DNA from 3 places in the Priestia sp. 3CA3 genome. Region 1 is predicted to be linked to each of the others. Evidence: riboswitches for the same ligand, from Rfam matches in the RefSeq annotation. Region 1 holds a riboswitch; each other region holds the start of a gene.
The links. A riboswitch is a leader RNA that binds a small molecule or an ion and turns the genes downstream of it on or off. The one in region 1 is predicted to bind lysine.

Region 1 (4,878 bases):
AATAAAGAATAAATGCTCTGGCATACCCTTGCAAGATCTTTGGTCCAAGTTCTCCTACCACAGTAGCAAAATAGCACCCTAAACCAATTGGAGCATAGTACATGACAATTTTAACGACTTTCATCGATACTTCTTGACCCGAAGTCAGAAATTTCGCCATAGGCTGTCCTTTTTCACCAGCCATCGTGGTAGCAATACCGAAGATAACGGCAAAGACAATTAATTGTAAAATATGCTCTTTCGAAAATAACTGAACAAAATCAGGTACAGTAAATGTACTAACAAGCTGATTTAAAAGCGTCATTTTTTCAGCTGTATTTTCACTGTCACCCATTAATTCTTTAATGGCAGAAGTATCTACGTTGTGCAGCGGATTGTAAAGTGATGCGCCTAAAAAGCCTAGAACGGCTGAAACAGCAGCAGTGGCGACAAACACAACGGCGATACCTAGCATAATTTTACCAAGACGTTTCATTTCGTTCATGTTTGCGATCGCCGAAGCCACACTAAAAAAGACAAGGGGAACGATAATCATGAACATTAAATTAAGAAACAAATCACCAAAGGGCTTTACGACTGCCACATCGGGCCCGATAGCATATCCTGCTATCCCGCCAATTAAAATAGCGAGAAGCAGAATAAGCGATGATCTGTACGTTTTAAATACACTTAAAACCATATAGATTTCCTCCAAACAACAATAGCTTCTTTACTACGCAAGAACAGCTATCATTTGCTCATTGCATACGTAGTAACGACTGGCTTTACATCTTTACGCACCAAATCTTCGTATGTTTCTCGCTCTACAGCAAGACGAGCTTCTCCATTTTTCACAAATACAACAGCAGGGCGCGGAATACGGTTGTAATTGCTAGCCATTGAATAGTTGTAGGCACCTGTAGAGGATACTGCTAGTAAATCTCCTTGATTAACGCGCGGTAAATCGATATCCCAAATAAGCATATCTCCTGATTCACAGCATTTCCCTGCAATTGATACTGTTTCATCTTTTTTATCCGTCACTCTATTAGCCAAGACAGCTTCATGTTTTGCATCGTAAAGAGCAGGACGGATATTATCGGTCATACCGCCATCAATTCCTACGTATTTGCGTACACCTGGAATCTCCTTCGTTGAGCCGATTGTATAAAGCGTTGTACCTGCTTCTCCTACGATGCTTCTTCCAGGCTCAATCCAGACTTCCGGAAGGGTATAATTCTGTTCAGTTAACGTGCGGCTTAGCTTTTCTGTCAGTGCATCTACATAATACTCAACTGGAAGTGGAGAGTCGCTTTCGGTATAACGAATACCAAAACCACCACCTACGTTTAAAACTTTTACTTCAAATTCCATTTTATCACGAATACTGAATAAGAAATCAGTTAAAATATCAATGGCGCGAGAAAAACCATCTACTTCAAAAATTTGCGAACCAATATGACAATGAATGCCTAAAAGATCGTAGTAAGGCTTTTCTAATGCAGAACTTACCGCTTTCATAGCCTGGTCATTGGAAAGACCAAATCCAAACTTGGAGTCTTCCTGTCCGGTCATAATATACTCATGTGTGTGGGCTTCAATCCCTGGAGTAACACGCAGAAGAATAGATGCTTTCTGTTTGCGCTCAGCTGCTAAGGCATGTAAAACTTCAAGTTCGGTAAAGTTATCCACAACAAAACAGCCAATATTCGCATCAAGAGCCATTTCAATTTCTTCAATCGTTTTGTTATTTCCGTGAAAATGAATGCGTTCAGCTGGATATCCCGCTTCAAGAGCTGTAAATAATTCGCCTCCTGAGACCACATCTAATGACATATCAAGCTTCGTTAAAAGGCTAGCCATTTCCATACAAAGAAACGCTTTCCCTGCATAGGCGATTTGATATGAAAATCCGCTTCTTTGAAAGGCTGAATGGAAGGCCTTGCATTTCGTCTCAATTAATTCTTGATCGTAGATGTATAGGGGAGTGCCGTATTGTTTTTTCAGTTCGACCGTATCGCACTGCCCAATTTCTAAATGATTGCTGCTGTTAATTTTACTCGTTCCATGTAAGTACATAATCCGTATCCCTCCATTTAAATCATTCAACTATAACTTTGATGGTCAGTAGAAAAACACAAAAAAGACCCGTGAAGTGATGTTCACGCGTCTTGGTTTCATAATAATAAAGTATTATTACATTCTAGGCATCAACATCTCTTCAATAGCTCTCCACAAACCAAGTGGTTTGTGACAGCTCAGCATTTATTCAATACTGAACCAGTATATGAACACAATGGATGTTTATATACTTCGGCACGAAATCCCTTTTACTTATCTTCACAGACTCCATTAGTCTCCAATAAGTGACTCTTGATTTCATGCACCTCTATTCTCAGAGAGGAAAATTATATTTAAATGTAACTCCTATTATATTTCCTTTTCCTCTGTCTAGTCAATGAAAAGTTAAGGCATAGGAATATCAAAGAAGATAAATAAAAAAGCTATGAAGCTTCCAGATAGAATCCAAGCAGCCAGCGCTGTCTTCTGATGAATGATTAAAAGTGAGAACGTGACAATATTGAAGAGAAAAGAACATAGCAGCGACCATCCATAATGATGAGTGATACTGTGATTAACATAAGCAATGAACTCAATCACAGTAAATAAAAGCGCCCATAAAAGAATCCACCACAGCCGGCCGCTTACATGCAGCGGCAGCCTTCCTAAAAAAACCGGTATAACAAACGGATAAATAATTAAGGTTATTCCAAGAGAAACCATTAGGTGATCGGGTAGAAAAAGATGATCAATACCAACAGGGTGAAATACCCATACGCGGTGATGAAACAGCAGCACTTCATAAAGCAAATTCCCCGTGACCCAAAACAGCAAAGTAGGGTAGTATTCTTGATACCTTCGCCACTTGCCAAATAGTAAACCAAGAATGATAAAAAATAATACAAATGAAGATTGCATACGCTCTCCTTAAAATAATGGTTATTTCTTTTTATTTACATATTATAGTGGTTTTATTCTTTCATTTTTTTATTCAGCACCTATAATAGAAAAGCCGTAAGCCACAGCGTTAAAGACGTACTACCACTATTTATGGCTTTCTTCACCCTGTTATAATCTTGGTAAAAGAACTTCTACCGCTCTTGTTTACGAGACGAAAGGAGCTATATGTCAAAGTCAGCAAGGCTTAAAAATAAGCTTAAAATAGCTTCGCCTAGTATGTGACTTCTTTTTTTGCTATGCTAAAATTGCATACATATAGCATGAGAATACTAGAAGAAAGAAAAGGGTGTTTTGGTATGAAAACATACATCGTAGTTGGAGCTGGGGTACTTGGAGCTTCTACGGCATATCATTTAGCAAAAGCAGGAGCAGATGTGACATTGATAGATCGCAAGGATGCTGGTCAAGCTACTGATGCAGCAGCAGGAATTGTTTGTCCATGGCTTTCGCAGCGTCGAAATAAAGCATGGTACCGCTTAGCAAAAGGCGGCGCCAAGTACTATCAAACATTAATTCAGCAATTAGAAGAAGATGGAGAAACGGATACGGGATATAAGCGAGTAGGAGCAATTAGTTTACACACTGATGAACAAAAGCTTAAAAAAATGGAAGAACGAGCATATAAGCGTCGGGAAGAAGCCCCCGAAATAGGCGAGATTACACGTTTATCCGCTAAAGAAACACAGGCTTTGTTTCCGGCTCTTTCGGAAGAATACAGTTCAGTTCATATTAGTGGAGCCGCTCGCGTTAACGGAAGAGCTCTTCGAAACGCACTTGTGAATGCAGCGAAGAAAAACGGTGCAAAAATAATAGAAGGAAACGCAGAACTACTTTATGAAAATAATCAAGTAACGGGCGTTGCCGTAAATGGACAAACCCTTCTAGCAAGTACAACAATCGTGACAGCAGGAGCGTGGGCAAATCAATTACTAGAGCCTCTTGGAGTGAAATTTTTAGCAAGCTTTCAAAAAGCGCAAATTGTCCACTTGCATCTTCCTGATTTAGATACAAAAGACTGGCCCGTTGTAATGCCTCCAAGCGACCAATATATTCTTTCGTTTGAACAAGGTCAAATTGTCATAGGAGCAACACATGAAAACGACACGGGTTATGACTTGAGAGTAACGGCTGGGGGGCTTCATGAAATTTTTTCAAAGGCCTTATTAATTGCTCCTGGCTTAACAGAAAGCACAGTCTTAGAAACAAGGGTAGGGTTTCGACCATTTACTCCAGGCTTCTTGCCAGTCATTGGGGCTCTTCCAGCTTACGAAGGAATACTAGTAGCGAATGGTCTGGGAGCTTCAGGCTTAACGTCGGGTCCTTATCTTGGTTCAGAGCTTGCTAAATTAGCACTTGAAATGGAAATGGAAATTGATCTTAGCGATTATGATGTAAGAGGAGCTATTGAGTCCTAAGCAAATAGAATGAATGAAAACAAATAGAAGTTCGCAAACTATAACTACTATATGATGAAAGGAAGTAGATTGTTTGCGAAAGGTTATGATAAGTGCAGCAGCAGCTTTTTTATTTATGAGCGGGACGCCTGTATTAGCGGAAAACAATCCTCAGCCAGAAACAAAAGACGTGCAGCTGACGTCTCAGCAAAAGCAGGAATTATCCGTTCTGTACAAAGAAATGTTCGAAAAAAAGAAAGAAATACTTTCAAAATATGTGGAGTACGGCGTGCTAAGCAAAACGGAGAGTCAAAACATTTCTTCACATATGGAAAATCGCTATCAGCATATGGAGAAAAATGGGTTTGTTCCGAAGCGGCACTGTCATAAAATGCATCATTCAAAGTAATTCCTATTCACATAAAAAAGCGCCTATACAGGCGCTTTTTTTATGTGAATGAATGGAAAATATCTGCTTCTTTAT
Region 2 (4,878 bases), 180 kb from region 1:
ATTTCGAATATCAGCAAGTGTGATATCAGCTAGCACTTGTTTGGCTGCCATTCGTTCTTTCATTGACTCAGCGCTAACTCCTGCGAGCTGATCTCCAGAACGTTCTTCGTTTGCTTTGGCCATAATTTCTTTCAAGCTATAAAATGAAAATGTTTCTCCTAACAACCGGGTAGTTTTAAACATCGTTTCCTCCTTGTATGTTCAGTTGATTATGATGAAAAAGCGAGTGTTTTAATCGAAACAGAGATTGCCTCTCCAGCTACGGGTAACCCTAGATCGATATAATCTCCGTGGGTAAAGTCAATTTGATCTAAACAAATAATTTCTAATTCTTTCTCCTGTTTGGCTAGTGCTTGTCCTAAAGCTTTAGCAATATCCTGCTCGCATAAAACAACGAGGCACTTAGCTCCTTTAAAACAAGCACCAAATTCAGCGCTTATTACTTTTGCTAATTCTTGCAGCATTATATAGCTGCAGTAAGGGAAATGAGATAAAGCAATAGCAACGGGAGGATCTTCTGCGCTGAAAACAGTTGAAGCCTGCATACATGCCGTTCGAGCTCTTTCTTGAAACAGCTGCGGATTCCACTCCTCCTCTTGCTGTACGGGTATCTCTATAATCGGAATATTTTTTAGTGGCAGCCGCTTTGATTTAATGTATACGGTTGATCCGCTAACTTCTGTATTTTGCATACCAGCTCCAATGACAGTGGCTCGCGTTGTTTCAGCGGCTTGAGATACCTGTATGGCTTGAAACTGATAAGCTAGCAGCGGACCAATGTCTCCGTGTATGGCCACTTCCTTCACTGTTTTTGGTTTCTCCTTCTCTATCATGGCTCCTACTCCTCCCGAGACCATGATTGTCTCTGGCCGAGTAGAAGATCTTGTATGAGGGGAAACGAGCAGCAAAGAGGTTTGCTTCAGTGCGCTCACATAATCCACGGTTTCTTTAGCTAGCAATTTGCAAATAGACGAGAGTTTTTCAAATGTTGCTTTTTCGCCTTCTTGAAGCATCAGAGAATTATTTTTTAAAAATTCAGTTAAATAAGACGAAACGTAGGTAACAATACCATCTTCGTTTAGTCGAATTAATCTTCCGCCTACATGCAGGGTAAACGTTTCAATCACTTTTCCATTTTGACATAAGGCGATGTTAGCAGTGCCTCCACCTACATCAATATTGGCAATCACTTTATTGGTTTCAGCAGAATGTTCGATTGCTCCCGATCCTTTTGCCGCTAACATTCCTTCTAAGTCAGCACCAGCTGTTGCAACAACAAAATTCCCAGCGTGTTCAGCTAGATAGTGAACGATACTCTCTGCATTTTGCTTCCGAGCCGTTTCTCCTGTGATGATCACAGCACCCGCCTCCACTTGATCTAAGGAGATCCCTGCTTTTTTGTACTCTTTTTCTAGTAATAGCGTTAACCTTCGAACATCGATTTCAACCTCGTTTACCATAGGTGTTGTATAGATGGAACTTGCATACGTTACGCGACGATCAATAATTTGACAGCCTGGCAGCGTAAACTGATTTTGTTGATTTGCTATTAACAGTTTGCTTACAATCAGTTTTGTTGTGCTTGTTCCAATATCTAAACCTATGCTCGTGATCCATTTCTGTAGCATACGATCAATCCTTTATCTCGTTTGAATATGTTGACTATCATAAAACAGTTTTTTGAATATTTCACTAACTATGTTATCAAACCTGACACACTTTTGTGTAAACAAAGGTGACAAATAAGAAAAAAGACTAAATCTTGGCAGATTTAGTCTTTTTTCTTATGATGAGTGTGATTTAGTTACAATCATTCTTGATGCCGATGGAATTAACAATGAAAGAATGACTAAGCAGGCTATTAGTGACCCTACCATTGAAATACCGTTCATTGAAAAAGAATACCACAGAGCGGACATACCCTTTGGTGCGTACGATCCCCAGAAAATAATACCAGCAATAAAGTGCCAGAAATAACGTGCGAAGCTGCCGATAATAAGGGATAAAACAATTAAAACAAAAGCTTTTGATCTGTTATTGGTAGCTAAATTTGTTTTAATAGATTGTGAAAAAATACCTCCAAAACCTATAAAAGCAAAAGCTACAATATATTCAATAAATGTTTGTAGCGCTGTTAAAATATAAGCTGTTCCTGTGGCTAACTGCAAAAGCCCCCATAATAGACCAGATAGAGCCCCGCCTTTTACTCCCCAGCGAAAGCACATAATAAAAATGGGCACCATGGAGAACGAAATGCTCACAGCCGTCGCAATTTTAATTGAAGGCAAAAGGTCAAGTAGAAGTGCCAATGCTGCAAAAATAGCTATTTCAATTTTAGCCTGTAAAGGTAATGCTTTATTCACGTTTCTCACTCCTGTTTTTGAATCATTCATATCAAACGGTTTACACAGGAGTAAGCAAATATATGCTACTATTCCCACATTCCTACGCTAGCGTTAACTAACAGGTTCGAAGGGTCTGAACATTTCGTTCACTCTCAGCACGGCGGCTCCCCCTGTGGTACGTTTGGATATTTATGTAGTATAAAGACAATGTTTATTATACCATACGTAACAAAATAGATTCGAGAGATTTCAAAGATGTTTCTATTTTCTGAATCTATTTTTTATAATGACAATCGTTTTAGTATTTGTTATACTTCTTTTATGTCAATTGAATATAAAAAACCCTCATCCTAATCGATGAGGTAGAGGTCGCAGTTTTTAATAGTAAAGTAACGGAAATGCAGAGAACATTGAGGATGTTGCTTGAAAGGAAAAATTGCCGAAGTTTAAATCACTTCTCGGTTGATTTAAGCTGGGGCTGTCTCCGAACAGGAACAGAACTGTCACATCATGCGAGTGATGTGAAGAGCTATCTTCACGGAAGGTTGACGCGGTTTTCAGATTTAAAAGCGCGCACATATACTGCGGGCTTTTTTTATGTTATCCCGTCTCTTTCCGTACATTCGAAAGGAGTATTTATCTATGCAAGAGCAGCAAGAATTAAAACGTGGGTTGAAATCTCGCCACTTAACGATGATTTCATTAGGAGGAGCCATCGGAACCGGCTTATTCCTAGCAAGTGGTGGAGCAATTCACACAGCAGGACCTGGGGGAGCGCTTTTAGCTTACGCTATTATTGGCGTAATGGTTTACTTTTTGATGACCAGCCTAGCAGAGCTAGCAGCTTATATGCCTGAAGCTGGTTCATTTAGTACGTATGCGTCTCGTTTTGTAGATCCATCCTTTGGTTTCGCTCTCGGCTGGAACTACTGGTATAACTGGGCTATTACGATTGCAGCTGAATTATCTGCTGGAGCCCTTATTATGAAATTTTGGTTCCCGAACTCTTCTTCTATTTTATGGAGTGCCCTGTTTTTATTAATTATGTTTGGGCTTAACTACCTTTCTGTAAAAGGATTTGGTGAATCTGAATTTTGGTTTTCTTTAATTAAAGTAGTAACGGTTATTATCTTTTTAGTTATTGGTATTATGATGATTTTTGGTATCTTTAACAATGAAGCACCAGGTTTTAAAAACTTCACGCTTGGTGATGGACCGATTCACGGTGGATTCTTCACTGTACTAGGTATCTTTATGGCAGCTGGTTTTTCATTCCAAGGAACAGAGTTGCTTGGAGTCGCAGCTGGAGAAAGTGAAGATCCGGAAAAAACGGTTCCTCGCGCAGTTAAACAAGTCTTCTGGCGCATCTTGTTATTTTATATTTTAGCTATTTTTGTTATTGGAATGCTTATTCCATACACAGCGAATTCATTAGCAAGTGATGACGTGCGAGTAAGTCCGTTTACTTTGATATTCGAACGAGCAGGTCTGGCGTTTGCAGCATCAGCGATTAATGCCGTTATTTTAACAGCTGTTTTATCTGCTGGTAACTCAGGCATGTATGCTTCTACGCGTATGCTGTGGAACTTAGCGAAAGATGGAAAAGCACCAAGGTTCTTAGCAAAAGTGAATAAACGAGGCGTTCCAGTTAATGCCTTAATCGCAACGGCACTTGTCGGTACACTTGCATTTGGTGCTTCATTTTTTGGAGACGGTGCGGTATATACGTGGTTACTTAACGCTTCTGGTATGTCTGGTTTTATTGCTTGGTTAGGAATTGCGATCAGCCACTATCGTTTTAGAAGAGCATTTGTTGCTCAAGGTCATGATTTGAGTGAACTTCCATATCATGCAAAACTTTTCCCATTTGGCCCTATCTTTGCCTTTATTTTATGTGCCGTTGTTATTTTAGGCCAAAACTATTCGGCGTTTATGGGTGACTCGATTGACTGGTACGGTGTACTTGTTTCTTATATCGGACTTCCTTTATTCTTAATTGTGTGGTTAGGATACAAATGGACGAAAAAATCGAAGCTTATCCCGTTAAAAGAATGTCAAGTAACAGTGAAAAAATACGAATAAAAAAAGCTCTCTATTCTTTTGAATAGAGAGCTTTTTTTATATGAGCTGATCGGCAAAATGAAGAGATATATAAGCGGGTTGGTTTTTCATAACAAGCATATAACCTTTGAGGGGACGGTTATAGTAATCAGCAGCTTCGATATAATAAATACGCTGAATTAACCTGCTTAAATGAGTTGCAAAAGATGGAAGTTGGTGATTAGGAATGGTTTGGATGTAGTCTATGATTTCTTGTTTAGTTTGAAGGCCTGAACGGGTACATTCTAACAGATGAAAAAGCGGATCTGCTGCTATAGTAGATAGTTCAGAATTGTGTTTGATTCTATTCAGCTGGATATGCAGTTCTTTTTGGGACCATCTTTTCGGCACAGCTCTTAGATGTTGATATTGAAAATGTGTACTCATGATAGCTAACACCTTTCGTATTAAAATAATAAAACAACTTATTATT
Region 3 (4,878 bases), on a different contig from region 1:
AGGTGCTATTCAGCATTTGGCAGGTATGTCAAATTCAAAAATTATTGTTGCAATCAATAAAGATCCTGAAGCGAATATTTTTAAAGTAGCTGACTACGGAATCGTTGGAGATTTATTTGAAGTAGTGCCTCTGCTAACGGAAGAATTTAAAAAGCTGAAAGTACAGTCTGCGTAAGATTCTCGGACAAAATTATTTGAGACGAAGTGAAGAACGAACCGTTGATCAAGATTTTTGATTAGTGGTTCGTTTTTTTGTTAGGGTAAACGCAGGGTAGGTCTTTCTAGCAGGTGATTGGAGGGCAAGGCGAAGACTCCTGCTAGAAAAGCGAAGTCTTGCATGGAAATCAACTGCGGTGTCGCAAGCGGTTCAACCCATGTATACTATTTGTTCGTCTTTGGATTCATTTAGTCAGGTCTCAGCCTCATGGGAAACGAAATTTTCTACGCATATTTTTAGGCAAATTGTACAAACTAGAGCGGAGAATAGACAGTATAAATGTAAGCAAAAAGTTAGCAAACCTTATTTGAAGGTGATATACTGTGAGTAGAATTTGGATATTGCATATATTTAGGAGGAATTAAAATGGCTATTGCACATGCTACAGATAAAAACTTTACAGATGAAATTAAATCAGGCCTAGTGCTTGTTGACTTTTGGGCACCATGGTGTGGCCCTTGTAAAATGATTGCTCCAGTTCTTGAAGAAATTGATGGCGAACTTAACGATAAAGTTAAAATCGTAAAAGTAGACGTTGATGAAAATCAAGAAACAGCTGGAAAATTTGGTGTTATGAGTATCCCAACTTTAGTATTATTCAAAGATGGAGAGAAAGTTGATCAAGTAGTTGGTTTCCAACCAAAAGAAGCATTAACAGAATTAATTAATAAACACGCGTAAGTCAAAACCTAGCTCAGGCTAGGTTTTTTTCTTTTTCTCCACTTTTTCTCTTTTGGGAATACTTTTATTTAGCGAATATGCGTTCGTTTGTTTTATACTAGATGTAAGGAACACCGCCATAAATCCAGCTTATGTACATGTATTAAGACAGGAAAGAATGTAGGTTACGCTTCATAAGCGATTGTATAGATGGACAGAGTAAGAGAAGAGGAAGGAGAAAAGTATGAACGATTATTTAAAAGAAAAGCTGGCTATTTTACCGGATCAGCCCGGCTGTTACTTGATGAAAGATAAATATGGAACGGTCATTTACGTAGGAAAAGCAAAAGTATTAAAAAATCGAGTACGTTCCTACTTTACCGGATCTCATGACGGAAAGACGCTTCGACTTGTAAACGACATTGTCGACTTTGAATATATCGTCACATCTTCTAATTTAGAAGCGCTTATTTTAGAAATGAATTTAATTAAAAAGCATGACCCAAAATACAATATTATGCTTAAAGATGATAAGGGCTATCCGTTTATTAAGATTACAGCTGAAAAACAGCCCCGACTTGTTATTACAAGAAAAATAAAAAAAGATAAAGGGAAATACTTCGGTCCTTATCCTAATGTTCAAGCAGCAAATGAAACAAAGCGGCTTCTTGATCGCATTTATCCGTTAAGAAAGTGCTCCACTATGCCAGATAGGCCTTGTTTGTATTACCATATCGGGCAATGTCTAGCTCCTTGCGTAAAAGAGGTAAAAGAAGAGCAAAACAAACAAATTATTGAAAATATCACGCGGTTTTTAAATGGTGGATATGAGCATGTCAAAACAGAGTTAACTGAAAAAATGTTAAAAGCTTCAGAAGAACTTGACTTTGAACGGGCTAAAGAATACCGAGATCAAATTGCTCATATCGAAGCGACAATGGAAAAGCAAAAAGTAACGTTTAATGATTTTGTTAATCGAGATGTGTTTGGCTATTCTTACGATAAAGGCTGGATGTGTGTTCAAGTTTTCTTTATTCGCCAAGGGAAATTAATTGAGCGAGAAGTTTCTATGTTTCCTTTTTATAAAGAGCCAGAAGAAGATTTCTTAACTTTTATCGGTCAGTTTTATGCCAAAAATATTAAGCCAAAAGAAGTGATGGTTCCAGCAACGATTGATGCAGAGTTAGCTGAGAAGTTAGTAGAAGTAGAGGTTCAGCATCCAAAGCGAGGCAAAAAGAAAGAATTAGTAGAACTTGCGTGTAAAAATGCAAAGATTGCGCTCGGTGAAAAATTCTATTTAATTGAACGAGATGAAGAGCGTACAGTTGGCGCAGTTGAACGGTTAGGAGAAGAGCTTGGAATTGCCGCTCCTTATCGGATTGAAGCATTTGATAACTCAAATATTCAAGGAACAGACCCAGTTTCTGCGATGATTGTTTTTGTTGATGGGAAACCGGAAAAGAAAGAATATCGCAAATATAAAATTAAGACCGTAAAGGGACCAGATGATTACAGTTCCATGAGGGAAGTCGTTCGCAGACGGTATTCCAGAGCGTTAAAAGAAGGCCTTCCGCTTCCGGATTTAATTGTTGTAGATGGAGGCAAAGGGCATTTAGCTGCAGTCCAGGACGTTCTCGAAAATGAATTGGGACTTTTAGTGCCTACAGCAGGTCTTGTTAAAGATGATAAACACAGAACCTCCAACCTGATGATTGGTGAGCCTCCTCAAATCATACCGCTTGAACGCAATAGTCAAGAATTTTATTTGCTTCAGCGAATCCAAGATGAAGTTCACCGCTTTGCAATCACCTTCCACCGTCAAGTGCGCTCTAAGTCCGCTTTTCAGTCAGTTCTAGACGACATTCCGGGAGTGGGAGAAAAGCGTAAAAAAGTTTTGTTAAAGCATTTTGGTTCGGTGAAAAAATTGAAAGAAGCAACGGTTGAAGATATACGAAATTCAGGTGTTCCTCAAAACATTGCTGAAAAAATTTATGAAACATTACAAAAATAGTCTTGAAATAATAGAAAATATTTGATAAGCTATTAACTAATTTCATACGACACTTCATCAAATGAAGTGAAGATAGAGGTGCAAATTTAATCAGTACGCATCAGGAAGGGTATGAGCCCTTATGAACGATGCGGAAAGGGAAATTTGCCGAAGTGAACATTACCTCATAGTAATGATTGCTGGTTCTGCGTTGAATAAACGTAGGATTGTCAAGATGTAGATTCTTGGAGAGCTATCTCACGGCAGTGGACGGTTATGTTTTATAATTTTCGTTCGTTAAGCAATGAGAGCTCATCTCATTGCTTTTTTTATTGTCTGAGTAAAAAAATTTAGCTTCTCATCATCCTGCATATGCAAATTTATTGAAAAGGAATGAACAAAATTATGGCATTAATCGTTCAAAAATTTGGTGGAACATCTGTTGGTTCTGTTGAACGTATTCAACATGTAGCAAACCGTGTTATTCAAGAAGCAGAGCGCGGTAACCAAGTAGTAGTTGTTGTATCGGCAATGGGCAAAACCACAGATGCACTGGTGAAATTAGCAAGTGATATTACGGACAGTCCAAGTAAACGCGAAATGGATATGCTTCTTACAACTGGAGAACAAGTAACGATTTCCCTGTTAACAATGGCTCTTCAATGCAAAGGTCATGAAGCCACTTCGCTAACAGGTTGGCAAGCTGGTATCCAGACGGAAGCAGTTCACAGCAATGCACGAATCCAGCACATTGACACGACTCGTATTCAAAGCCAATTAGATAGAGGTCGAATCGTAGTAGTAGCTGGATTCCAAGGCTGTTCAGAAGATGGAAGCATTACAACATTAGGTCGAGGCGGCTCTGACACGACGGCAGTAGCTCTTGCCGCGGCACTAAAAGCTGCAAAATGTGATATTTATACAGACGTAACAGGAGTGTTTACGACGGATCCGCGCTACGTAGAAGATGCTCGTAAACTTCATTCTATTTCATATGACGAAATGTTAGAATTAGCCAATTTAGGAGCAGGGGTGCTGCATCCGCGCGCTGTTGAGTTTGCAAAAAATTATCAGGTACCGCTAGAAGTGCGTTCAAGCTTAGAAAACGAGAATGGAACGATTGTTGAGGAGGAAGTTTCAATGGAACAAAACTTAGTCGTAAGAGGAATTGCGTTTGAAGATAATATTTCACGGGTGACAATTGAAGGGTTAAACAACGAGTTACAAACTCTTTCTACTATTTTTACAGCATTAGCAAAAGAACAGTTAAATGTGGATATTATTATTCAAAACGTAACGGCTAATAATCGCCTCTCTATCTCATTTTCTATTAAAACTGTAGATGTAGAAGCTGCTCTTGCCGTCTTAAAAGAGTATAAATCTACCTTGGGGTATACGCGTATTGAACATGAAAGCAGTCTGGCTAAAGTATCGATTGTGGGATCTGGCATGATATCTAATCCAGGTGTTGCAGCCGAAATGTTTGAAGTGCTGGCAGGAGAGAAAATTGAAGTGAAGATGGTCAGCACGTCTGAAATTAAAGTATCTACAGTTGTACCGCATGCTGATATGGTAAAAGCTGTTGAGACGCTTCACGTAGCATTTGAATTAGAAGAGCAGCAGGCAGTGCAAGTATAAAGAAAAGAAAAAAGACGTGGTATCTCCACGTCTTTTATATATACGTATTTCTTACTTTTTATAACGCTCCGCACGGGTTTCGGTAGGTAAGATATCTTTTCGGTCCCACTGCACGGAAATCAGCACTTTTCCGTTCTTTTCTTTAGGTGTTAAGTAGGCTTCTGTTAGGCAGTTGTTTTGACGCTGAATCTGTTCAGCCACAAACCCTGACTCAAGATGAAATGAACAAGTTTCCTGCTGAAATCTTTTGCTGACCACATCACCTGATAACTCAAGCTCTAGTGAATATTTATCTTTTTTGGCAAGCGTCAGTGTTCCCCAGGAAGCTGCTTTAAAAAATGCGACGATTTCATCCATTGTATTTAATGGATAT

Region 2: linked by a shared signal. The riboswitch ahead of AC1VNJ_RS12825 (amino acid permease) and the one ahead of lysA (diaminopimelate decarboxylase) in region 1 are both predicted to bind lysine.
Region 3: linked by a shared signal. The riboswitch ahead of AC1VNJ_RS00875 (aspartate kinase) and the one ahead of lysA (diaminopimelate decarboxylase) in region 1 are both predicted to bind lysine.

What each region holds. Positions count from the first base shown of each region.
Region 1 is NZ_JBXENJ010000004.1:366,658-371,535, reverse strand. It holds gene AC1VNJ_RS13755 (dicarboxylate/amino acid:cation symporter) at 1-679, opposite strand, end outside; gene lysA (diaminopimelate decarboxylase) at 730-2,058, opposite strand; lysine riboswitch at 2,197-2,379, opposite strand; gene AC1VNJ_RS13745 (CBO0543 family protein) at 2,446-2,958, opposite strand; gene AC1VNJ_RS13740 (NAD(P)/FAD-dependent oxidoreductase) at 3,297-4,415, shown strand; gene AC1VNJ_RS13735 (YckD family protein) at 4,489-4,803, shown strand.
Region 2 is NZ_JBXENJ010000004.1:187,199-192,076, reverse strand. It holds gene AC1VNJ_RS12840 (ethanolamine ammonia-lyase subunit EutB) at 1-183, opposite strand, end outside; gene AC1VNJ_RS12835 (ethanolamine ammonia-lyase reactivating factor EutA) at 210-1,628, opposite strand; gene thiT (energy-coupled thiamine transporter ThiT) at 1,785-2,393, opposite strand; TPP riboswitch at 2,426-2,526, opposite strand; lysine riboswitch at 2,701-2,885, shown strand; gene AC1VNJ_RS12825 (amino acid permease) at 2,988-4,427, shown strand; gene AC1VNJ_RS12820 (hypothetical protein) at 4,464-4,832, opposite strand.
Region 3 is NZ_JBXENJ010000001.1:176,529-181,406, forward strand. It holds gene AC1VNJ_RS00860 (electron transfer flavoprotein subunit alpha/FixB family protein) at 1-175, shown strand, start outside; gene trxA (thioredoxin) at 584-898, shown strand; gene uvrC (excinuclease ABC subunit UvrC) at 1,122-2,888, shown strand; lysine riboswitch at 2,954-3,131, shown strand; gene AC1VNJ_RS00875 (aspartate kinase) at 3,273-4,505, shown strand; gene AC1VNJ_RS00880 (YslB family protein) at 4,557-4,878, opposite strand, start outside.